DNA from 2 places in the Janibacter melonis genome. Region 1 is predicted to be linked to the other one. Evidence: riboswitches for the same ligand, from Rfam matches in the RefSeq annotation. Region 1 holds a riboswitch; the other holds the start of a gene.
What was found. A riboswitch is a leader RNA that binds a small molecule or an ion and turns the genes downstream of it on or off. The one in region 1 is predicted to bind cyclic di-AMP.
Positions count from the first base shown of each region.

Region 1 (11,121 bases):
TAGAACTGCTCCTCCACCCCGAGGGTCCACGCGTGGCGAAGGGGGGAGGGCTCGGCGAAGAGGTCGAAGTACTGGTCGTCGCGGGCCACGAGCCGCCAGTTGATCCACAGCGTCGCCGTCGCGGCCGCGTCGCCGGCGGTCTGGCGCCGGTCGCCCCAGCCGGTCGCCGTCGTCACCGCGAGCACGCCGACGACGAGCAGGAGCATCGCCGGCAGGACCCGTCGGGCGCGGCGGGCGTAGAAGCGCAGCACGTCGATGTCGCCGTAGCGCTGGTGCTCGCGCAGGAGGATCCCGGCGATGAGGAAGCCGGAGAAGACGAAGAAGTGGTTGATGCCGATCCAGCCGCCGCCGAGCTGGCGCACACCGAGGTGGTAGGCGACGACGAGGAGGACGAAGAGCCCGCGGTAGCCGTCGACGGGCGCGCTGTACGCCGAGCCGTGACGGTGCCGGTCGGTGCTCACCGCCGCCCTGATGACCCCCATCGCCCGCGACATGGAGGACAGACTAAGCAGCGCCTGACCCGCGGGTAGCATCGCTGCGATGTCCGGCCCGAGGAGCCCGCGGCGGTACCGGTCCGCCTACGGCCACACCCCAGCCCTCGACGGGTTCCGGGGGCTCTTCATGGCCCTCTTCCTCGTCGGGCACTTCGGGCTGCCGCACGCCGACGGGCTGTGGCTGGCGATCAACACCTTCTTCGTCCTCTCGGGCTTCTTCATCACCCGTCTGCTCGTCGAGGAGCGGGCGGTCACCGGCCGGGTCGACGCGTGGCGCTTCTACCAGCGCCGGGCCCGCCGGCTGCTGCCCGGGCTGCTCCTCGTCGTCTCCGCGATCACCGTGTGGGCCCTGGACCTCGCGCCCGCCGGGCAGGCCCGGCGCATCGGAGGCGACGTCCTGGCCACCCTCGGCTTCGCGATGAACTGGCGTCTCGTCGTCCAGGGCGACCAGTACTTCGGCGACCAGGCCAACCCCTCACCCCTTCGCCACGCGTGGACGCTGGCGATCGAGGAGCAGTACTACCTGCTCATCCCCCTCGTGCTCCTGCTCCTCATGACCGTCCTGCGCTCGCGCAAGCGGCTCGGCATCGCCTTCGCCGTGCTGTCGCTGGTCGCGAGCGTGCACCTCGTGGTCGTCGCGTCGAGCGGCGCGAGCTTCCCCCGGCTGTACTACAGCACCGACACGCGGGTCTCGGCCCTGCTCATGGGCTCGGCGCTCGGCGCCTTCTTCTCCGCCGGGCGGGACGGGGTCGTGCCCCGCGTCCCGCGCCGCTGGGTCTCGCCGCTCGCGTGGGTCGGCGTGCTGAGCCTCGTCGCCGCCTTCTTCTCCATCGGGCCCTACTCGTCGTGGGTGTGGGAGCGCGGCGGGATGCTCCTGGCCAACCTCGGCACGGTGGCGATCATCATCGGGATCGCCGACCCGGCGCGGCCGCGGGCGATCGCCGCGGTCTTCGAGTGGCGGCCCGTGCGCGAGGTCGGCCGGCTGACCTACTCGCTGTACCTGTGGCACTGGCCGGTGCACGTCGCCCTGCTCGCATCGCCCATCGGCGACCAGGTGCTGCTCAGCGCGGTCGTCGGCCTGAGCCTGACCGCCCTGCTCGCCCACCTCAGCGACCGCTACGTCGAGGCACCGGTGCTGCGCGGTGGCGTGCGCGCCCTGCTGCCGCGCGCCCGTCGGCCGGTGCTGCTCACCGTCGCGGCCGTCGCCGTGCCCGCGCTCGTCGTCGGCGCGACCCTCATGCGGGCCCCGACCCAGGAGGCGCTCGCCGCCGAGCCGACGACGATGGACGCCGCGCCGCAGGTCGTGCAGGGCCAGCCCGAGTACGTGCCCGGCTCGCCGACCCGGATCGGCATGGTCGGCGACTCCGTGCCGTGGTACCTCGTCGAGCGCTTCCCCGAGCGGCTCTTTCCCGACGCGCAGCCGGTCAACCTCGCCCACGAGGGCTGCGACCTGCTCGACGCGCCGCTCGTCAACGCCTTCGAGACCAAGGCGACGACGCCGCAGTGCCAGGAGGCGAAGGACTCGTGGCCCCGGCGGGCGAAGGAGGCCGGCGTCGAGGCGGTCGCGGTGTGGGGGAGCACGCTGCTCTCGCTGCCCCACGAGCAGCCCGACGGCACCGTCGTGCGTCTCGGCGACCCGGGGCACACCCAGATGGTCTTCAGCCAGCTCGACCGGATGCACGAGCGGGCGGGCGAGGCCGGCATCCGGGACTTCTACGTCGTCACCGTCACCTGCCGCAGCTTCCCCAAGGGGCCCGGCAACGACGAGTTCGACGCGATCCGCGAGGCCACGCCGGAGTACCTCGACGAGTACTCGGACCCGGTGCGCACCAACGCGCTGCTGCGCGACTGGGTCGAGGCGCACCCCGACACCCGACTGCTCGACCTGCACGGTGCCGTGTGCGCCGACGGGTACACCGAGGAGGTGCAGGGCCTGCCGCTCTACGACGACGCCGTGCACTTCTCGCCCGAGGCCTCGCCGATGATCTGGCGCTGGCTGCTCGGTCAGGTCAGCCAGGCCTGGCGGACCCGGGGCTGACCCCCTTCGCCCGTCACCACAGGTGGAGCGAGGCCGCGAAGACCCCGCGCAGGTGCTCCCCGGTGACCTCGAGCGGCGCGGTGGCGAGCAGGCGCTGCTGCTGCAGGGCGCCCTCGACGAGCCCGTCGAGATCTGCCTCGCCGTACCCGACCTCGGCCAGCCCGGAGGGCATGCCGATGTCACGCATGAGCGCGGTGAGCACTGCGGGCAGCCGGGCAGAGGGCTCGTCGGCGGTGACCTCGCCGGTCGGGTCGAGCCAGTCGGCCGCGGCGAGATGGCGCTGCGGGTCGGCGTCGAAGGTCAGCGCGAAGGCCGCCGGCGCCGTGAGCGCGACCGCCATGCCGTGGGGGACCATCGCCTCGTCGACGTCGTAGCCCGCGGGCCGGAAGTCCGAGCCGATGTCGTGGACCCGGCCGGCGACCGGGTAGGCGTCGGCGTGCGGCACGTGGACACCCGCGTTGCCGAAGCCCAGCCCGGCGAAGGTCGCCGCGAGCGCCATCTGCCCGCGCGCCTCGCGGTCCGAGCCGTCGGCGACGGCCCGGCGGAAGGACCCGGCGAGCAGCCGCAGCGAGCGCTCCGACCACATGTCGGCGATCGGGTTGGCGCCGCAGTACGGCACCCGCTCGTGGGGCTGCTTCGCCGCGAAGCCCGTGTACGGCCGCGCCGTCCAGCTCTCGAGGGCGTGGCACAGGATGTCCATGCCCGCGGCGGCGGTGACGCCGGCGGGCTGGCTCAGGGTGAGGTCGGGGTCGACGACGGCGAGCACGGGGCGCAGCCGGGCGTGGCTGATGCCGGTCTTCACCTGCGCCTGGAGCACGTCGAGCACGCAGATCGTCGTCGACTCGCTGCCCGTGCCGGTCGTCGTCGGCACGGCGACGACCGGCAGGACGGGCCGGCTCGGTGCCTGCCCGCCGCCGACCGGACGGTTGACGTAGTCCATGAGCTCGCCGGGGTTGGTGAGCATGAGCGAGACCGCCTTCGCGGTGTCGATGCTCGACCCGCCGCCGACGGCGACCACCGCGTCGACGGTGCCCTCGGCGCGGGCCCGCTCGACCGCGGCGAGGAGGGAGGCGTCGGTCGGCTCGACCCGGGCGCTGTCGTGGACGACCGCCTCGACGCCTGCGGCCCGCAACGACTGCGCCGCCCGCTCGGGATGACCGGTGGCGAGCACCCCGGCGTCGGTGACGACGAGCGCCCGGGTCGCGCCGAGACCTGCGACGTCGTGCCCGAGCTCGTCGAGCGCGCCGGGGCCGTACTTGAGGGCGGGCGCGGCGTAGGTGAAGACGGTCTCGCTCATCGCGCGTCTCCCGCCGCCGGGGCCGTCCCAGGGATCCGTCGCCGCCCGACGTCGACCCAGGTCGCCGCCGCGCTCGCGAGCACGCGGTCGCCGTCGAGCAGGGCCGTGCCGCAGTGGCGACGGCGCCCCTCGCGCCCCTCGTCCCACGACATGACGACGAGCTCGCGGCCGACCGGCACGGGCGAGCGCACCTCGGCGACGAAGGTCCCCAGCAGGAGCGCGTCGACCCCGAAGCCGACGGCGAAGGCGCCCGGGCAGTCCAGCGCGGCGAAGACGGTCGGCAGCTCGGCGTCGGGCAGGGTCACCGGCGCCGCGTGCACGCCCTCACGTCCGGCGACTGCGCCGGCGTAGACGTGCAGCCCGGCGCTCGCGTCCGGCCCGCACACGTAGCACCCGGGGTAGGGGTGCCCGGTGAGGTCGTAGCCGTCGGCCGCGGTGCGGGCCTCGTCGAGCGAGACCGGGTCAGGGACGTCGAGCGACGGGGAGGGTGCCGGCCGGGCGACGCCAAGGACCGTGTGGGCGTCGAGGAGCCGCACCGCGACATCGCGGTCACCGGCCCGTCCCTCGACCTCCCAGCGCAGCGGCCGGCCGACCGGCGTGGGCGCGACGAGTCGCACCTCGGTGGCGGGCAGCTCGCCCGACCCCGGTGCGAGGGCCTCGAGGCGGTCGGCGAGCAGGCCGCAGACCCACCCCCCGTTGCCGCACCCGGGCGGACCCTGGTGGTCGGCGTCGACGACGGTGGGCGACGGGGGAGCCAGGGCGGACGACGGCGTCATGGTCACCGACCCTAGCGACGGACGACACCGGTCCGGCGACCCCCGACCTGAGACGATGCCGGTGATGACCTCGCCCCCCTTCGCCTGGCGCCGGATCGCGCTGCCGGCCTACGGCCCGACCCTCGCCACCGGGGCGGCCACGGGTGCCCTGCTCCCGGTCGCGGCGCTGCGGGCCCACGACGACCTCGGGGCCTCGCTCGCGACCGCCGGGCTCGTCGTCGCGCTCATCGGGGTCGGCCAGCTCTTCGGCGCCCTGCCCGGCGGTGCGCTCGTCGCCCGGCTCGGCGAGCGGCGCGCCCTCGTCCTCGCCGGTGTGGTCGACGTCGTCGCCATCGCGGTCGCCGGCTTCGCGCCGACGCTGTGGCTCATGGCGGTCGGCATGTTCGTCACCGGGCTGGCGAGCAGCGTCTTCTTCCTCGCCCGCCAGGGCTTCATGATCGACGTCCTGCCGCCGGACCGGCTGGCCCGGGGGATGTCGCTGCTCGGCGGCTCGCTGCGCGTCGGGATGCTCCTCGGTCCGGCGGTCGGCGGCGCGGTCGTCGCCGCGACGGGGCTGCAGGGCGCCTTCGGCGTGGCCGTCGCCTTCGCCGCGCTGTCGCTGGCGATCGTCGTGTCGACCCCCGACATCACCGGCTCGCACGAGCGCGCGATGGCCGCCCGCGAGCAGGCGGAGGGCACGCCGACGATGCTTCGGGTGCTGCGCGAGCACTCCCGCGTCCTGCTCACCCTCGGCCTCGGCGTGCTCGTCATCAGCGGGCTGCGCCAGGCGCGGCTGGTCATCCTGCCGTTGTGGGCGACGCAGATCGGGCTCGACGGCGCCCAGAGCTCGGCGGTCTTCGCCGTCGCCGGGGTCGTCGAGCTCTTCCTCGTCTACCCCGCCGGATGGGCGATGGACCGCTTCGGCCGCGCCGCGATCGCCGGCCCGATGAGCTTCTTGCTCGGCGCGACGATGATCGCGCTGCCGCTCGCCACCGACCTCGTCGGGCTCGTCGTCGTCGCGTGCGGCATGGCCGCGGCCAACGGTCTGGGCGCCGGCATCGTCATGACGATCGGCGCCGACAACGCCCCGGCTCTCGGCCGTGCGCAGTTCCTCGGCGGGTGGCGCTTCTGCGGCGAGATCGGCAACGCCGGAGGCGCGCTCGCCGTCGCCGCGCTCACCGGTCTCGTCTCGCTCACCGCCGCCGCCCTCACGCTCGGCCTCGCCGGTCTCGTCGGCTCCGGCTGGGTGACGTACTGGGTGCTGCGGGCGGACCAGCGCCGCCTGCGCGATAGGTCCAGAGCCGAAGAGCGGGCACAATCGGTCTCGTGAAGGACCTGGTCGACACCACCGAGATGTACCTCCGCACGATCTTCGAGCTCGAGGAGGAGGGCATCCCTCCGATGCGCGCCCGGATCGCCGAGCGTCTGGGCCACTCCGGCCCGACGGTCTCGCAGACCGTCGCGCGGATGGAGCGCGACGACCTCGTGCACGTCGGGACCGACCGCCGCCTGGTCCTCACCGACCACGGCCGCGTCCTCGCGACCCGGGTCATGCGCAAGCACCGCCTCGCCGAGCTGCTGCTCACCGAGGTCGTCGGCCTCGAGTGGGAGTTCGTCCACGAGGAGGCCTGCCGCTGGGAGCACGTCATGTCCGACCGGGTCGAGCGCAAGATCGTCGGCCTGCTCGGCGAGCACCGCGAGTCGCCCTACGGCAACCCGATCCCCGGGCTCGACGAGCTCCTCGGCGAGACCGAGGTCGACGAGTTCCGCGAGGGCCTGAGCAGCCTCACCGAGGTCGTCGACGGGTCGATGGCCGGCCCCTTCGTCGTGCGTCGTCTCGGCGAGCCGGTCCAGGTCGACGAGGCCGCGCTGCCGCTGCTCACGCTGGCCAAGGTCCGTCCCGGCGCCCGGGTCGTCGTGCGCGACGACGAGGACGACCGCGTCGTCGTCGTCCTCGAGGGCGCGCAGGAGAGCGAAGGGGTGTCGCTGCCCCGCGACGTCGCGAGCCACGTCTTCGTCCAGCCGGCGGAGCCGCTGACCATCTCGTGACACTGCCGTGACCCGAACGTGACTTTCGCTCACGTCGTGTGTACGGTGCTGGAGTCCGTCCACCCCCTGAGGACGGACCGTCGACACGGACCGCCGAGTCCTGCCCCCGTGCCGACGTCCGGTTCCACCACCGGGCAGGAGCGGGGGACCCACCATCGGGGCGAGCGTGCTCGCCCCTCGGGGTGAAGTCCTCTAGGTCGTCGCTCGCGCGGCGTCCTGCTGGGCCGGGTGTCCTCCACCCGAACCCGACAGCTCACCTCGTAGGCATCGAGAGGCACCACTGTGACCGAGCGCAGCCACGGGCGCCACCGCGCCGCCGGACGGTACAACCCCGTCACCGAGCTGACCACCATCGTCTCCGACGCGACGACCCCCCTCGTCAAGGGCGCGGCCGTCGTCGCCGCGTCCGGCGGGCTCATCGCCGCCGTCGCCGTCCCGGCCTCGGCCGCTGACGCCCCCGTCGACCAGGGTCGCCAGGAGGTCGCCGCCGCCGACGTCAGCACCGTCGCGGCCGTGCCCGCCGTCGCCGCCCCGCAGACCACGACCCCCAGCGCCGGTCAGCAGACCTTCGGCGCGCTGACCGTCGGCGCGGTCGAGAAGCCCCAGGGCCCGCCGCCGTGGATGGTCCGCCTCGTGCAGGAGCGCCGCGCCGAGATCGCCGCGGAGCAGCAGGCCGCCCGCGAGCAGGCCGAGCGCGAGCGCGAGCAGGCGGCCGCCGCCGAGCAGGAGCGCCAGGAGGACGAGAGCGCCAGCCGCTCGCAGGAGCGCACCCCCGCCCCGACGCAGGCGCCCACGCAGACCCCGACCGAGTCGGCCCCGACGCAGCAGGCCGAGACCACGCAGGCCCCGGCCGCGTCGGGCGACGTCATCTCGATCGCCAAGCAGTACATCGGCGTCCCCTACGTCTACGGCGGCACCACCCCGTCCGGCTTCGACTGCTCGGGCTTCACCCAGTACGTCTTCGCCAAGGCCGGCAAGTCGCTGCCGCGCACGACGACCGAGCAGCAGGCCGCCACCACCCCGGTGAGCAACCCGCAGCCCGGTGACCTCGTCTTCTTCGGCTCCCCGGCGTACCACATGGGCATCTACGTCGGCGACGGCATGATGATCGACGCCCCGCGCACCGGGTCCTCGATCTCGGTCCGCCCGGTCTTCGACGGGGTCTCCGGCTACGGCCGGGTGAGCTGACACCCCTTCGCTCGACGCCAGCGCGCTCGACACGCTCGAAGGCCCTCGCCACCGGCGGGGGCCTTCGGCGTGTCCTGGCACCATGGGCCGGTGCCCAGCCGTCGTAGCCTCCTCGCCGGGGGCGGCGGTCTGCTCGCGCTCGGCCTGACCGCCGCGGGCAACGACCACCGGGACGGTCAGCGACGCGCGCGCGAGCTGTCCTTCGGCGCGACCGTGGCCACGACGGGGCAGCAGCCGTGGCGCGCGTCGCGGCGCAACGTCTCGGTCGGCGAGCTCGGCCTGCTCGTCCGGGGCCGACGCACGATCGACGGCCCGCTCGCCGCGGAGGCGGTCGACGCCCAGGACGCGCTGCTCGCCGGTGTCCCGCTCGACCTCGACGGCCCGCACGGCGGGCTGCTCACCGAGGCCGCGCTCGACCTGTGGGTGCTCTCGTGGGGTCTGCCCGTCGCCGTCGCCGGCTGGGAGGGCCGCTGGCGCTACGCGTGGCCCCGCGACACCGCTCACGTCGCCGTCGCGCTCCAGGCGCTCGGCGACGCCCCCGGGGCCGTCCGGCAGATGCACGCCCTCTCACGGCTCGTCGTCGGCGACCACGTCGAGGCCCGCTACCTCCCCGACGGCGGCACCCCCGACGGCCGTCACCCGCAGTCCGACGGCATGGGCTGGGTGCTGTGGTCGGCCGGCCGCACCGTGGACGACTGGCTCGGGTCCTCGGCCCGCGACGACGTCGCCGCGCTCGTGCGCCGGTGCGCACGGCTCGCCCTGGGCCAGGTCCGTGCGTCCGGGCTGCCCCGGCCGAGCCCGGACTACTGGGAGGTCGACGCCCCCCGCCTCACCTTGGGCACCGCCGCCCCGATCCTCGTCGGTCTCGAGCACGCCGAGCTCGTCCTCGCCCGTCTCGGCGGAGAGGGCGACCTCGATCTCGCCGACCGGTGCGGTCAGGTCGCGCGGCGGCTCGAGACCGCGATGATCGAGGTCTTCGGCGCCGCCGGCTGGCCGCGGCAGCGGGGCCGCCTCTCGCGGGACGCGTCGATCGCCTTCATGCTCCCGCCCTACCGGGCCGCAGGCCGGGCCGAGGAGAGCCTGCGCTCGGCGCTCGAGTCGGCCAGCCGCCGCATGGCCCGCAGCAACGGCGGTTACGCCCCGGGTGAGGACTGGCGCGGTGACGGCGTCGCCTGGACCCCGGAGGTCGCCCTGCTCGCCGGCGCCTGGGCGAGCTCCGCGGACTCGCACGACCAGGCCCGCGACGCGCTCGGCTGGCTCGCCGTGCACCGCACCCGCGGCGGCTCCCTGCCCGAGAAGGTCCTCCACGACGGCACTTCCGCCGGCCCCGCACCCCTCGCCTGGACCGCCGCCGTCTCCGTGCTCGCGGTCGAGACCCTCGCCGCCACCACCCCCCAGGGCCAGCCCGGTGCCGCGCCGGTCCCGAGCTCGCCCCCCGCCCAGCCCGGTCCCGCGCCCGTCCCGGGCTCCCCGGCCTCGTCCCCTGCCCAGCCGGCACCTCCCGCCCAGCCGGCACCTCCTGCACAGCCGACACTTCCCGCCCAGCCGGTACCCCCCTTCGGCCCCGCCTGATCCCTGCCGCGCCATCGCTCTACGTCCGTCGGTAGAAGCGGATCGAGACGGACCTGTCCTGTCTTCGGGTGGTGGTGTGCTGCCAGTCGGGTCCGTGGAGCATGCGGTGGTGTCGTCCGCACAGTGGTGCTGCGTCGTCGACGTCGGTGCTGCCGCCCTGGGCCCAGGGGTCGAGGTGGTGGATCTCGCACCAGGCGAAGGGTCGGTCGCACCCGTCGGCGGCGCACTGGTCGTAGCGGGTGGTGAGGGCGAGGCGTTGGGCTTCGGTGTGGAGCCGGCGTTGGCGGCCGAGGTCGAGGGGTTGGGAGGCGCCGTCGAGCACGAGGGGGATGATGCCGGCGGCGCAGGCCATGCGGCGGGTGGTGCCGGCGTCGAGGTGGTCGCCGGCGTCGGTGCGTCCGGCTCGGGTGAGCTGGCCGCGCAGGTCCTCGAGTCGGGTGGTGACCAGCAGGGTGGCGGCGATCTTGGTGGAGAGGTGGTCGGTGGGGATGCGGGCGAGGAGGTCGGCCAGGGCGAGGCCGCGGCGGTGCTGCCAGTCGAGCTGGTCGACGCGGGCGTCGCCGGTGAGGGCGGCGAGGTCGCTGGGTGCGGTGCCGACGGCGCCACCGCTGGTTGCCCTGCGGCGCGGGGCGGTCATGGCGTCGATGACCTTCTTGAGGATGATGCCGCTGGCCCAGGGGACGGTGAAGTGGCCGGTCATGGTGCCGTCGGAGTTGTCCTTGATCCAGAAGGCTGCCGCATCGACTGCGTGTGCTTCCTCGTCGGCGAGCAAGGACTCCTCGTGGGCGTCGACGACGTCCTCGTCGGGCTCGACGGTCTCGAGGACGCGTCTGGCGTGCCGTCTCAGCACCGCTGGGGCGTGGCTGGTGGCGAGGCGCAGCAGCTCCGTCTCGCACTGCCGCCGTGCCTCGGTGCCGAGCCCCTCGGGCAGCTCGGCCATCGCGCTGGTGATGACGCGGGCGTGCTCGGCGCTGATCCGCCCGTCGTCCAGAGCGGCCGCGGTCTGCGCGAGTTCTGGCTCGGGCGGGGGAGTAAGGAGGCTCAGCAGCCCGTCGCCCTCACCGGCGGTCGGGTCGCCCGGCGCCGGGGCGGTCGGTGCGTTGAGGGCGGCGGCCAGGCGCACGTCGCGCGAGGCGGGCCGGCGGTCGCCGTTCGTCGTCTGCGCGAGCCACGCCCCGGTGTCGGTGTGCCCGGTGCGCTCGGCCACGCGCACGGAGTCCGCCCGGGCGACGAGGCGCAGTCGCGCGGAGTCGACGCGCCGCGCCAGCCGCTCGACCTCGGCCACGTCTGCTCGCAGCGCCCGACCTGCCGTGCGCTCGTCACGAGCGATCGCCTCGAGCAGCCGGTCGACCCCGGCGTGGACCTCGTCGAGGAGTGCCGGCACACCCCCTTCGCCCGGGTGGGTCCCGGGATCTGGGAGCTGCGGCATCGTCGCCATGGCCCAACACTATCGAACAGGTGTTCGAACAGGCCAGACCCTGTCGACGAACGGTCGACGGCCCTAGCCTGGGCGCACCCGACCCAGGAGGACCGATGAGCCCGAGCCCCGGACCCGGCCGTGAGCGGCAGAGCAAGATCTACCGTGACGGGGTGGTGGGCGACCGGCCGGCGGTGCCGACCCACGCGGCCGGGCTCGAGGAGGCGGCCGAGTCGGCGATGAGCCGCCGTGCCTGGGCCTATGTCGCCGGCGGCGCGGGCGAAGGGCGCACGATGCGCAACAACCGCGAG
Region 1 is NZ_CP044548.2:1,983,505-1,994,625, reverse strand. It holds gene EEW87_RS09460 (acyltransferase family protein) at 1-494, opposite strand, end outside; gene EEW87_RS09455 (acyltransferase family protein) at 541-2,532, shown strand; gene EEW87_RS09450 (hydroxyacid-oxoacid transhydrogenase) at 2,546-3,829, opposite strand; gene EEW87_RS09445 (hypothetical protein) at 3,826-4,605, opposite strand; gene EEW87_RS09440 (MFS transporter) at 4,670-5,914, shown strand; gene EEW87_RS09435 (iron-dependent transcriptional repressor DtxR) at 5,911-6,633, shown strand; cyclic di-AMP (ydaO/yuaA leader) riboswitch at 6,742-6,912, shown strand; gene EEW87_RS17150 (C40 family peptidase) at 6,916-7,821, shown strand; gene EEW87_RS09425 (glycoside hydrolase family 15 protein) at 7,912-9,393, shown strand; gene EEW87_RS09420 (HNH endonuclease signature motif containing protein) at 9,413-10,831, opposite strand; gene EEW87_RS09415 (alpha-hydroxy-acid oxidizing protein) at 10,927-11,121, shown strand, end outside.

Region 2 (11,121 bases), 340 kb from region 1:
GAGTAGGGCTCTTCGCTGGTCGAGGTGCTGGGCGCCGGCCAGCCCCTTTCGCTGGTCGAGGTGCGAGCGCCGGCCAGCCCCTTTCGCTGGTCGAGGTGCGAGCGCCAGCGAGCCTCGAGACCACCACAGCCCCGTCAGTCGAGGCAGAACTCGTTGCCCTCGGGGTCCTGCATGACGACGAAGCCGGCCGACATCGGCGGTGCCGGCTCCTCGCGGCGCACGCGGGTCGCCCCGAGCGCGACGAGCCGCTCGCACTCGGTCTCGAGAGCCGCCATCCGCTGATCCCCCTCGAGCCCCGGCGCGGCCCGGACGTCGAGGTGCACGCGGTTCTTCACCGTCTTCGCCTCGGGGACCCGCTGGAAGAAGACCCGCGGACCGACCCCGTCGGGGTCCTCGACCGCCGACGCGTCACCCCAGCGAGCCTGCGGCACCCCGCGCGCCGCGAGGAAGGCGTGCCACGCCTCGAGCGGGTCCTCGCCCTCTGCGAGCTCGGGCCCGGGTGGCGGCGGGATCCGGTAGCCGAGGGCCTGCGCCCAGAAGCGGCTCAGCATCTCGGGGTCGGCGGCGTCGATCGTCACCTGGAGCGTCCTGGCCATCGACCGAGCCTGGCACGACGGCCGCGCGCTGACCAGACCTGGGCGAGCAGACCTGGCTACGGTGGCGGCATGCTCGTCGCCTTCTCCGTCGCCCCGTCCACCACGACCGACCCCGAGGGCTCGGTGAGCGAGGCCGTCGCCGCCGCCGTCCGGGTCGTGCGCGACTCGGGCCTGCCGCACCGCACCGACGCGATGTTCACGACCGTCGAGGGCGAGTGGCAGGAGTGCATGGACGTCGTGCGCCGCGCGTGCGAGGCCGTCCAGGCGCACAGCCCGCGCGTCTCGCTCGTGCTCAAGGCCGACATCCGCGAGGGCCACACCGGCATGCTCGACGCGAAGGTCCAGCGCGTCGAGGAGCACCTGCGCGACTGACCCGACCCGACCCGCTAGCACGCCCCCACCCGAGGAGATCCCCCATGGCTGCACCCCGCCGCGCTCTCGTCGTCATCGACGTCCAGCAGGAGTACTTCGAGGGTCTGCTGCAGATCCAGCACCCGCCGCGCGAGGAGTCGCGCGCCCGCGTCGTCGAGGCGATGACCGCCGCCGCGGACGCCGACGTGCCCGTCGTCGTCGTGCGGCACGCGGCACCTGCCGGCTCGCCGGTCTTCGACCCCGCGACCCCGACCTTCGAGCTCCACCCCGACGTCGCCGCCCTCGCGGAGGGCGCGACGCTCGAGATCACGAAGTCCTTCGCCAGCGTCTTCGCCGGCACCGGGCTCGAGGAGTGGCTGCGCGAGCGCGACCTCGACACCGTCACCCTCGTCGGCTACATGACGAACAACTGCGTCCTCGGGTCCGCGGCCGCCGCCGAGCCGCTCGGTCTGACCGTCGAGGTGATCTCGGACGCCACCGGCGCGATCGACATCGTCAACGCCGCCGGGTCGGCACCGGCGCGCCAGGTGCACGACACCCTCATGGCGCTGCTCGCCTCGAGCTGGGCTGCCGTGGCCACGACGCAGGAGTGGGTCGACGCGGTCCGCGCCGGCGCCACCCTGCCGGCGGACAACCTCGTCGAGTCGGCCGCGCGCGGGCGCGAGTCCCGCCCGGCGCAGGGGTAGCCGGAGGCGGCGAAGGGGGGACCGGTCCGGTCCCCCCTTCGCCCGCGCGGTCAGTCGACGCTGATCTCGCCCATGGGCTCCCAGCCGTCGCCGTCGACCTGCCGCGAGACGATGAGCGGGGTCGAGACGAGGTACTGGGGGAAGACCTCGCGCATCCTCGCGAAGTGCTCGGAGCGCACATGCGGCTCGGCGCCGTCGTCGTCGAAGGCCTCGAGCAGGACGTAGGTCGTCGGGTCCTCGACGCTGCGGGACCACTCGAACCACTTGTTGCCCGGCTCCGCGCGGGTCGCCTCGGTGAACTCGCGGCTGATCTGCGGCCACTCGTCGGCGTGCTCGGGCTTGATCGCGAACTTGACGTTGATGAGGATCATGGATCCCACGATGTCAGAGCGCGCAGGCCCGGGAGGCCGCGGCCCGGGGGTCTCGTCCCGACGATGGCACGCTGGCCCCATGCTCGACGTCCTCGTCGTCTCCGACACCCACGCCCCCCGCTTCTGGAAGGCGCTGCCAGGCCCCCTTCGCGCGCCGCTCGAGCGGGCCGACCTCGTCCTGCACGCGGGTGACGTGTGCACACCGGACGTCCTCGACACCCTCGCCGAGCACGCCCCGGTGCACGTCGTCCTCGGCAACAACGACGGTCCCGAGGTCGCCGCGTGGGGCGGCGGGGTGCCCGAGACCCTCGAGCTCGACCTCGACGGCTTACGGGTCGCGATGATCCACGACTCGGGGGCGAAGGGGGGTCGCGACCGCCGCATGCGGCGCCGCTTCGAGAGCGCCGACCTCGTCGTCTTCGGGCACTCGCACATCCCGATGGACGACGACACGGGCGCGGTGCACCTCTTCAACCCCGGCTCGCCGACGGACAAGCGCCGCCAGCCCCGCCCCACCTACGGGTGGCTGCGCGTCGAGGACGGGCGGCTCGTGAGCCACGAGGTCGTCGAGATCTGACCCCCGCGCCCCCCTCGCCGCGACCCTCGCCGCGACCCCAGCTACCACGCAGTACTGGTCGTGATCACGACCAGTACTGCGTGGTAGCTCGCGGGAGAGCCGGCCGGGTGGAGGTCAGCCGCGCAGCGCGCGCCCGAGCTCGGTGTACTGCTCGACGAGCCCGTCCATGTCGGCCTGCGTGTGCGCGAGCGAGACGAGCCACTGCTCGTCGAGCCCGGGCGGGGTGAGGACGCCGCGGTTGACGCCCCACAGCCAGGACAGCTCGGCGACGCCGAAGTCGGTCGCCTTGTAGTCGCGGTAGTTGCGCACCGGCCCGCTCGACCAGGTGACGCAGCCCTTGAGACCCATGCCGACGGTGTGCGCGGGCAGCTCGAGCTCGCGGATGACGTCGTCGATCCGGCCGAGCGTGCCGAGGTTGATGTCCTCGGCGGCCTGCAGCGCCTCGTGGGTGCACACCTCGTCGACGGCCTCGGCGGCCGCCATGACGAGCGGGTTGCCGTTGTACGTGCCGAAGTGGGCCATCCGGCCGTCGACGACGACCTGCATGACCTCCGCGGTGCCGCCGAAGGCCGCGAGCGGGAGCCCGCCGCCGATGCTCTTGGCGAGGGTGACGAGGTCGGGCTTGACCCCGATGCGCTGCGAGGCGCCGCCGTAGCCGGCGGTGAGCCCGGTCTTGACCTCGTCGAAGATCAGCAGGGTGCCGGCCGCGTCGCACGCGGCGCGCACGCCGGCGAGGTAGCCCTCGTCGGGCAGGACGATCGCGAGGTTCTCGACGACCGGCTCCATGACGACGGCCGCGACCTGGGAGCCGTGCTGCTCGAGGATGCGCTGCAGGTAGGGCAGGTCGTTGTAGGGCACGACGTGGACGGTGCCGGCCTCGACGTCGAAGGGGACCTCGGGCGTCGGCGCCTCGGCGGGACCGGCGTCGGCGAGGTCGGGCTTGACGGAGACCTGGAGGGCGTCGTACCCGCCGTGGTACCCCCCTTCGATCTTGATGATTGCCTTGCGCTCGGTGTACGCGCGGGCCGCGCGGACGGCGTACATGAGGGACTCGGTGCCCGACTGCGTGAAGCGCAGCATGTCGAGACCGAAGCGCTCCTGGTAGCGCTCGGCGACCCGCGTCGCCGTCGGCGACGGGGTGACGAAGAGCGTGCCGACCTCGGTGAGGGCGTGCTGGACGCGCTCGACGACGACGGGGTTGAGGTGGCCGACGAGCATCGCGCCGAAGCCCATCGACAGGTCGAGCAGCTGACGGCCGTCGACGTCGGTGAGGTGCGCCCCGCGCGCCGAGGTGATGGAGATCGGGTAGGGCTCCCAGTGCTGGAAGGACGAGGTGACGCCGAGCGGGAGCGACTTGCTCGCGCGGGCGTTGTGCTCACCGGACCCGGGGGTGTCCTTGGTGAAGCGCTCCCACTCCTGGACGAGCAGGGCCTGGACCCGGTCCTGGTCGAGCGGGGTGGAGCTGGACGGGAGCACCCGTCGAGCCGCCGGGTCCGCGGCCGGCCAGCTCGGGGTCGGGGTCGCGTCGGACATGTCATCGCCTCCTGACGGGGCGGCCGACGGCCGCCGTGGTGGGCTCATCATGACGCACGCGAGGACCCCGACGACGGGGGATCGAGCGCCCCCTGCGCGCCCGTCGCGGGCCGTCCCGCCGTCGGCGGGCGAGAAAAGAAGGTCACGGGCTGGTAAAGGCGGCGTCTCTGGCCTACTCTTCAGGCACCTCCTGACGACGGGAGGAAGGCCTCCAGGCACGCCGAGTCCCGCCAGCTCGGAGGTCCCCCTGATTTGCGATGGCGGGAGCGGGGGACCCAACTTCTACCGACCGGTCAGCCGGTCTCGGGGTGAAGCCGGGTCGTCCACCGTGACGACCGGCGGGGTGCATCTCCACCCTAATCCGACAGCTCACCTCGAAGGCGCTGGAGACACATGACCGCATATGCCGGCCGCCACCGCGCGCCCAAGAGCACCCCGTCCATCGCCCGTGCGGGCGCCACCGCCGCCACCTCCCTGGCCGCCGTCGCCGTCGCGGTCCCCGCCGCGGGCGCCGCGTCCGCCGCCCCTGCGAGCGTCGCCACCCCGGCCGCCACCGCCGCGTCGAGCACGAGCACCGCCACCATCCGCACGCTGTGGCAGGGCCACCGCGGCGGCCTCGTCAAGCAGGTCCAGCGCAAGGTCGGCGTGAGCGCCGACGGCGTCTTCGGCCCCCGCACGAAGTCCGCCGTCAAGAGCTGGCAGAAGCGTCACGGCCTCACCGCCGACGGTGTCGTCGGTCCGCGCACCGCCGCGAAGATGGGTCTGCGCGCCACGACCGCGAAGAAGAAGACCGCGTCGCGCACGAGCACCCGCACCTCGAGCATCGTCGCGACCGCCGCGCGCTACTACGGCACCCCCTACCGTTACGGCGGCACCTCGCCGTCGACCGGCTTCGACTGCTCCGGCTTCACCGGCTACGTCCTCAAGCAGCACGGCAAGTCGCTGCCGCGCACCGCCGAGGCCCAGCGCCGCGCCGCGTGGAAGACGAGCAACCCCCAGCCCGGCGACCTCGTCTTCTTCGGCGCCCCCGCCTACCACGTCGGCATCTACGCCGGCGCCGGCAAGATCATCGACTCGGGCCGCAGCGGCACGAGCGTGAGCAAGCGCGCCATCTGGACCAACCAGGTGAGCTACGGCCGCTTCTGAGCCGACCCACCGACGAAGGGGGACCCGTGGCGAGCGCCGCGGGTCCCCCTTCGTCGTCGGGGCCCCGGTGAGGCATCGTGGTCCCGTCAGCGAGCGAAGGGGTGTCACCGTGGGACGGTCGACGAGACGTGCAGGTGCGGGGGGCGCGCTGCGCCGGGCAGGGGCGCTCGGAGTGGTCGTCGGGGTGAGCCTGTCGGCCTGCTCGATGGTCTCGATCGGACGTGAGGAGCCCGAGGCCTCGGGCGAATCGGCGAGCTCGAGCGGCTCGTCGAGCCCGACGAGCTCCGCGGCCCTGCCGCAGGGCACCCAGAGCACGTCGTCGGTGACGACCTACCCGGTGACCGAGCCCGAGGGGCTCGAGTGGGTGGTGCTCGTCGACGACCCCGCCCAGACCCGTGCGGTCGCCGACCGCCTGCTCGGCGCCGGCGAGCCGGTCATCTCGGTCAACACCGCTGTCGGCATGGTCGCGGTGCGCACGAGCGACGAGGACTTCGAGGAGCGGGCCGCGCAGGTCGACGGCGTGAGCGCGGTCGCGACCGACCGCGACCCGGCGTGGCAGGGACCCGAGGAGGACGGCTCGGGCGCGATGTCGCTCCCGGCCGCCACCTCCGTGCCCGCCGTCCGGCGCGCGACCCCCGCCCCGGCCCGGCCGTCGGCTGCGTCGGCCGCGCCGAAGGCCGACCCCCTCGACGACCGGTTGTGGGGCATGAGCCTCATCGGGGCGCCGCAGGCCCAGGCCGCCGCGGGTGACGGCGACGAGGGCGTGACGGTCGCCGTCATCGACTCGGGCGTCGACGTCACCCACCCCGACCTGTCCGGTGTCGTCGACGTCGATCGGTCCCGCAACTTCGTCGTCGACCGGCCGGAGATCGACGGCGACTGCGAGCAGGACTCGTGCGTCGACCCTGTCGAGGAGGACCCGAGCGGTCACGGCACCCACGTCGCCGGCACCATCGCGGCCGCGCGCAACGGGCTCGGCGTCACGGGTGTCGCGCCCGGGGTGCGGCTGGTCAACCTGCGCGCCGGGTCCGACACCGGCATGTTCTACCTCGCGCCCACCGTCAACGCGATCACGGCCGCGGCCGACCTCGACGTCGACGTGGCGAACATGAGCTTCTACGTCGACCCGTGGCGCTACGCGTGCGCCGGTGGTGCCCCGGGCGACACCCCCGCGCAGGCCGCGATGCAGGACCTGACGATCGAGCTCGTCGGGCGTGCCCTCGCCGACGCCCACGACCGGGGCGTCACCCTCGTCGCGGCGGCCGGCAACGGGCGCGGCGACCACGGCGACCCGGGCACGGACACGACGAGCCCGAACTACGGCGCCGAGGCGCGCGAGCGCACCATCGACGCCGACGACTGCCTCAGCCTGCCCACGGAGGGCGAGCACGTCATCGCCGTGAGCTCCGTCGGCCCCGACCGCGAGCTCGCCGAGTACTCCGACATCACGGGCGACCCGAGCAGCGGCACCCTCGACCTCGCCGCCCCGGGCGGTCCCGCCACCGGCGGGCCGGACGCGGTGCTGTCGACCTACCCGGCAGCCGCGCTGCGCGACGGCGGTCTCGTCGACGGCGAGGGCCGGGTGACCGACGCCGGGGCCCAGATGGGCGTCGAGCGCTCCTGCCCGCGCGGCACCGGCGCCGACGACGCCGACCCCTCCGCCCGGTGCGGCTACTACCAGGGACTCGTCGGCACCTCGATGGCGAGCCCGCACGTCGCGGGCGCCGCGGCCCTCGTCATCAGCGCCGACCCCGACCTCACCCCCGACGAGGTGGCCGAGGTGCTCGGCGAGACCGCCCGCTCCCAGCGCTGCCCGGCGACCCCGAGCGCGGCCGGTCCGTGCGTCGGCGACCGTGACCTCAACGGCTACTTCGGTCGGGGGCTCGTCGACGCCGAGGCGGCGGTGGACGCCGCCGAGAAGCAGGCAGGCTGACGGTCGTGCGTGGGAGGGTTCGGGCATGAGCGACAGCGTCCGCCGAGCAGTGACCCGATACGCCGAGACCTACCCCGAGCTCGAGGTGCTCACCGGTGAGTGGGTCGCGCGCGTGACGGCGATGCTCGACGAGGCCGGGATCAACTACCTCACGGTGAGCGGTCGGGCGAAGGCGGTGGCGTCCTTCTCGGCCAAGGCGGCCCGGCGCCTGGACGGCGAGCTCGTCTACGACGACCCGCTCGTCGACATCACCGACCAGGTCGGGGTGCGGGTCATCACCTACGTCGCGAGCGACGTCGTCGCGGTGGCCGAGCTGCTCGCCGACCAGCTGACCGTCCTCGACGACCGCGACCTCGGTCTCGAGACGGCCGGCGAGGGCCGCTTCGGCTACGCGAGCCGGCACGTCCTCGTCACCCGTGACACCGGCGAGGGCGTGAGCTACGACCGGACCCGCTGCGCCTCGGTGCAGCTGCGCACCGTCCTGCAGCACGCGTGGGCCGAGTTCGAGCACGACATCCGCTACAAGGGCAGCGTCCCCGAGCAGCTCGTCGCCGACCTCGACCGCCGCTTCACCCTCGCCGCCGGGCTCATCGAGCTCGCCGACAAGGAGTTCTCGGCGATCCGCGACCGCCTCCAGCTCCAGCTCGGCTCGCAGCCGGCCGAGGCCGTCACCGACGACCCGCGCATCGGCGCCAGCGAGCTCACCGCCTTCCTCGCCGGCCGGTACTCGACCGCCGGCTGGTCGCGCACCGACCGCTACGCGTGGATCGGCGGGCTGCTCCTCGAGCTCGGCATCACCTCGCTCGACGAGCTGAGCGAGCTGCTCCAGGGCATCGACAGCGACGACGTCACCGCGCAGATGGGCTACCGCTACCCGCCGGGCGCCGTGCGCCGTCTCGACGACGACCTCCTCCACCACTTCGGCCGGCTCTACCTCGACCTGCCCGGCAACGCCCACCGCCGCGACGCCCTGTCCGCCCGGATGGCCAAGCTCACGACGCCCCCACCCCCCGAGGCCTGACCCCCTTCGCCCCCCCGTCCCTCGCCCCACCCGCCCCAGGTTTCTCGGGTCACCCGATAAACCCCCACTTCGCATGAGTCAGGTACTCGTGCGAAGCCGGGGTAAGTCTTGCTGAGCGGGGCGAAGGGGGGAGCCCGTCACCCCTTCGACGGGAGGGTGGGTACCCCTCGCCTAGGCCCAGACCCTCGCCCCGCCTCACCCGCCCCGGGTTTCTCGGGTCACCCGATAAACCCCCACTTCGCATGAGTCAGGTACTCGAGCGAAGCCGGGGCAACTCTTGCTGAGCGGGGCGAAGGGGGGAGCCCGTCACCCCTTCGGCGGGAGGGTGGCCACCCGGCGCAGGGCCATCTCGACGAGCTCGGCGAGGACGTCGTCGGCGATCTCCGCGCCGGCCGCCGTCTCGTACCAGCCGCTCATGGTGCGCCCACGCATCTGCATCGGGGCGAGCAGCGGGTGGGCGCCGTCGGTCTCGTCGGCTCGCACCATGAGCGCCCCGCGGCTGCCGGCGGCGACCGCCAGGTGCCCCTCGACCATGAAGCCCAGCCCGCCGAACATCGCCCGCTCGGTCGTGCCCGGCTGGTCCGCGAGCAGCTGTCTGATCCGTCGCGCGAGCACCTCGTCGTAGGCCACGGGGCCAGTCTGCCGAGAGGGCGCCGTCCCCGCCAGGGTCCGACTCAGCCCAGCGCGCCGGCGGCCAGGTAGAGCGCGAGGCCGATGCCGCAGATGCCGACGGCCCACCGCATCGGCGTCTCCGGCACGACCCGGACCACCGCGGGTCCGACGAAGGCGCCGATGACCGAGCCGACCATGACGGCGACGGCCGCGCGGTAGTCGACGGGGGCGAGCAGCACGTAGCCGATGGACCCGGCAGCGTTGGCGGCACCGGTCGCGACGTTCTTCACCGCGTTGGTCACCGCGAGCGGCTCGACCCGCTCGAGCGAGAGCAGCGCGAGCGCGATGACCCCGGCACCCGCCCCGAAGTACCCCCCGTAGATCCCCATCGCGAGCAGGGCGACGAACCACGCGCCGCGCCGACGCCGCGCGTGCGGGTCGGGCTGCAGCGAGTGCGGGTCGGAGTGTCGGGCCGACCACACCCGGATCCGGTCTCGAAGGAGCAGCAGCACCGCGCCGAGGAGCACCATCCACGGCACGACGAGCTCGAAGACCCCGGCCGGCGCAGACAGCAGGAGCGCCGCCCCGATCGCCCCGCCGACCGCCGTCACCGGGATGAGCCGGACGAGCCGGGCGCCCTGCCCGGCGAGCTCGCGCTGCGACCCGGCGACCGACCCGACCGTGATGCCGAAGAGCGAGACCGTGTTCGTCACGTTGGCGACGACCGGCGGTAGCCCGGCGGCAAGCAGGGCGGGATAGCTGATGAGCGAGGCCAGCCCGGTCATGGACCCGACGAGACCGGCACCGACGCCGGCCAGGACGAGCCACAGGAGGTCGGCGCTCACTCCCCCGTGGCCCAGGAGCCGCGGTCGCCGTACCAGCCACCGAAGCGTCCGCCGCCGAACCTGCCGTACCCGTCGTCCTCCGGGCCGAGGTTCGAGAAGCCTGTCCGCGAACGCAGGTAGGACCCGACGACGGCCGCGCCGAGGTCGTCGAGCTCGGGGGCGACGACCGAGCCGTCGACCCGCCGGGCCATGGAGTCGACGAAGCGTGCCAGGCCCGGGTCCTCGCCGAGGCGGAAGAAGGTCGTCTGCGCACCGAGGCGGCGCGACGTCTCGAGCTCGGTCACCGTCAGCGACAGGGTCAGCGGGTGCGGCGGGTAGTCGAAGAAGGGCTCGCCCTGGGGCATGAGGTGCGCGGTGGGCTCGCCGTCGGTGACGACCAGCAGCACCGGCTGGCTCGCCGGGTGCTTGCGGAAGAAGCGGTTCGCCAGGAGCAGCCCGTGGTGGAGGTTCGTGCCCTTGTCGTACATCGCGTCGAGACCGGTGAGCTCCTCGATCTCCATCGAGCGCGCGTACCGCCCGAAGCCGATGAGCTGCAGGTCGTCGCCGCGGAAGCGCGTGCTCACCAGCTGGTGCAGCGCGAGCGCGGTCCGCTTCATCGGCACCCAGCGCCCGTCCATCGCCATCGAGAAGGAGGTGTCGACGAGCAGGGCCACGGCCGAGCGGGTCCGTGCCTCGGTCTCGGTGACCTCGACGTCGCGGATGTCGATGCGAAGGGAGGTGAGGTCACCCCCTTCGCCCGCGGTGCGGCGCACGGCGTTGCCCACCGTCGCGGTGACGTCCCACGGCTCGGTGTCGCCGAACTGCCACTCCCGGGTGCCGCCGGTGCGCTCGCCGGCCGCGCCGGACGTGCGGTTGTCGTGCTGGCCGGTGCGGCGCGAGAGCCGCTCGGTCGCGTCCTTGAGCAGGCTCTGACCGAGCCGGCGCATCGCGGTCGGCGACAGGCGCAGCTCGCCGTCGGCGCCACGCCGCAGGTAGCCGCTGTCGCGCAGCGCGCGCTCGAGCTCGGCGAGGGTCCGGGCGTCGACGACGGAGTCGTCGCCGAGCTGGCGCTGGAGGGCGTCGAGGTCGACGTCGTCGAGGCGCGCGCCCTCGTGGGCCTGTGCCAGCTGGTCGGCGAGGGCGTCGAGGTCGGCGAGGTCCTGCAGCACCCCGGTGCCGTCGCCGAGCCCGACCCCCTGGTCACCACTGAAGCGCTCCGAGCCCGACCAGTCCTCGCCCGGTCGCAGCGACTGCAGCGCCCCGTCGATGCGCTGCAGGCTCTCCGCGAGCTGCGGCGACCCGAAAGCCTGGGCGGAGAGCTGCATGAGCTCGTCACGCTGCTCCTGCGTCATCGACGCCATCATCCGAGCGGCCGCCGCGGAGCGCGCCGCGAGGGCGTCGATCAGCTCGTCGACGTCCTGCGGGTCCTCGGGGAAGAAGTCGCCGTGCT
Region 2 is NZ_CP044548.2:2,318,881-2,330,001, forward strand. It holds gene EEW87_RS11035 (hypothetical protein) at 1-6, shown strand, start outside; gene EEW87_RS11040 (VOC family protein) at 135-596, opposite strand; gene EEW87_RS11045 (thiamine-binding protein) at 666-968, shown strand; gene EEW87_RS11050 (isochorismatase family protein) at 1,013-1,654, shown strand; gene EEW87_RS11055 (putative quinol monooxygenase) at 1,705-2,025, opposite strand; gene EEW87_RS11060 (metallophosphoesterase family protein) at 2,105-2,602, shown strand; gene EEW87_RS11065 (aspartate aminotransferase family protein) at 2,717-4,135, opposite strand; cyclic di-AMP (ydaO/yuaA leader) riboswitch at 4,370-4,533, shown strand; gene EEW87_RS17165 (C40 family peptidase) at 4,529-5,281, shown strand; gene EEW87_RS17170 (S8 family serine peptidase) at 5,391-7,214, shown strand; gene EEW87_RS11080 (GTP pyrophosphokinase) at 7,240-8,235, shown strand; gene EEW87_RS11085 (TfoX/Sxy family protein) at 8,542-8,865, opposite strand; gene EEW87_RS11090 (sulfite exporter TauE/SafE family protein) at 8,910-9,692, opposite strand; gene EEW87_RS11095 (vWA domain-containing protein) at 9,689-11,121, opposite strand, start outside.
Region 2: it holds a riboswitch for cyclic di-AMP, as region 1 does, so the genes downstream of both, EEW87_RS17165 (C40 family peptidase) here and EEW87_RS17150 (C40 family peptidase) in region 1, are expected to answer to the same signal.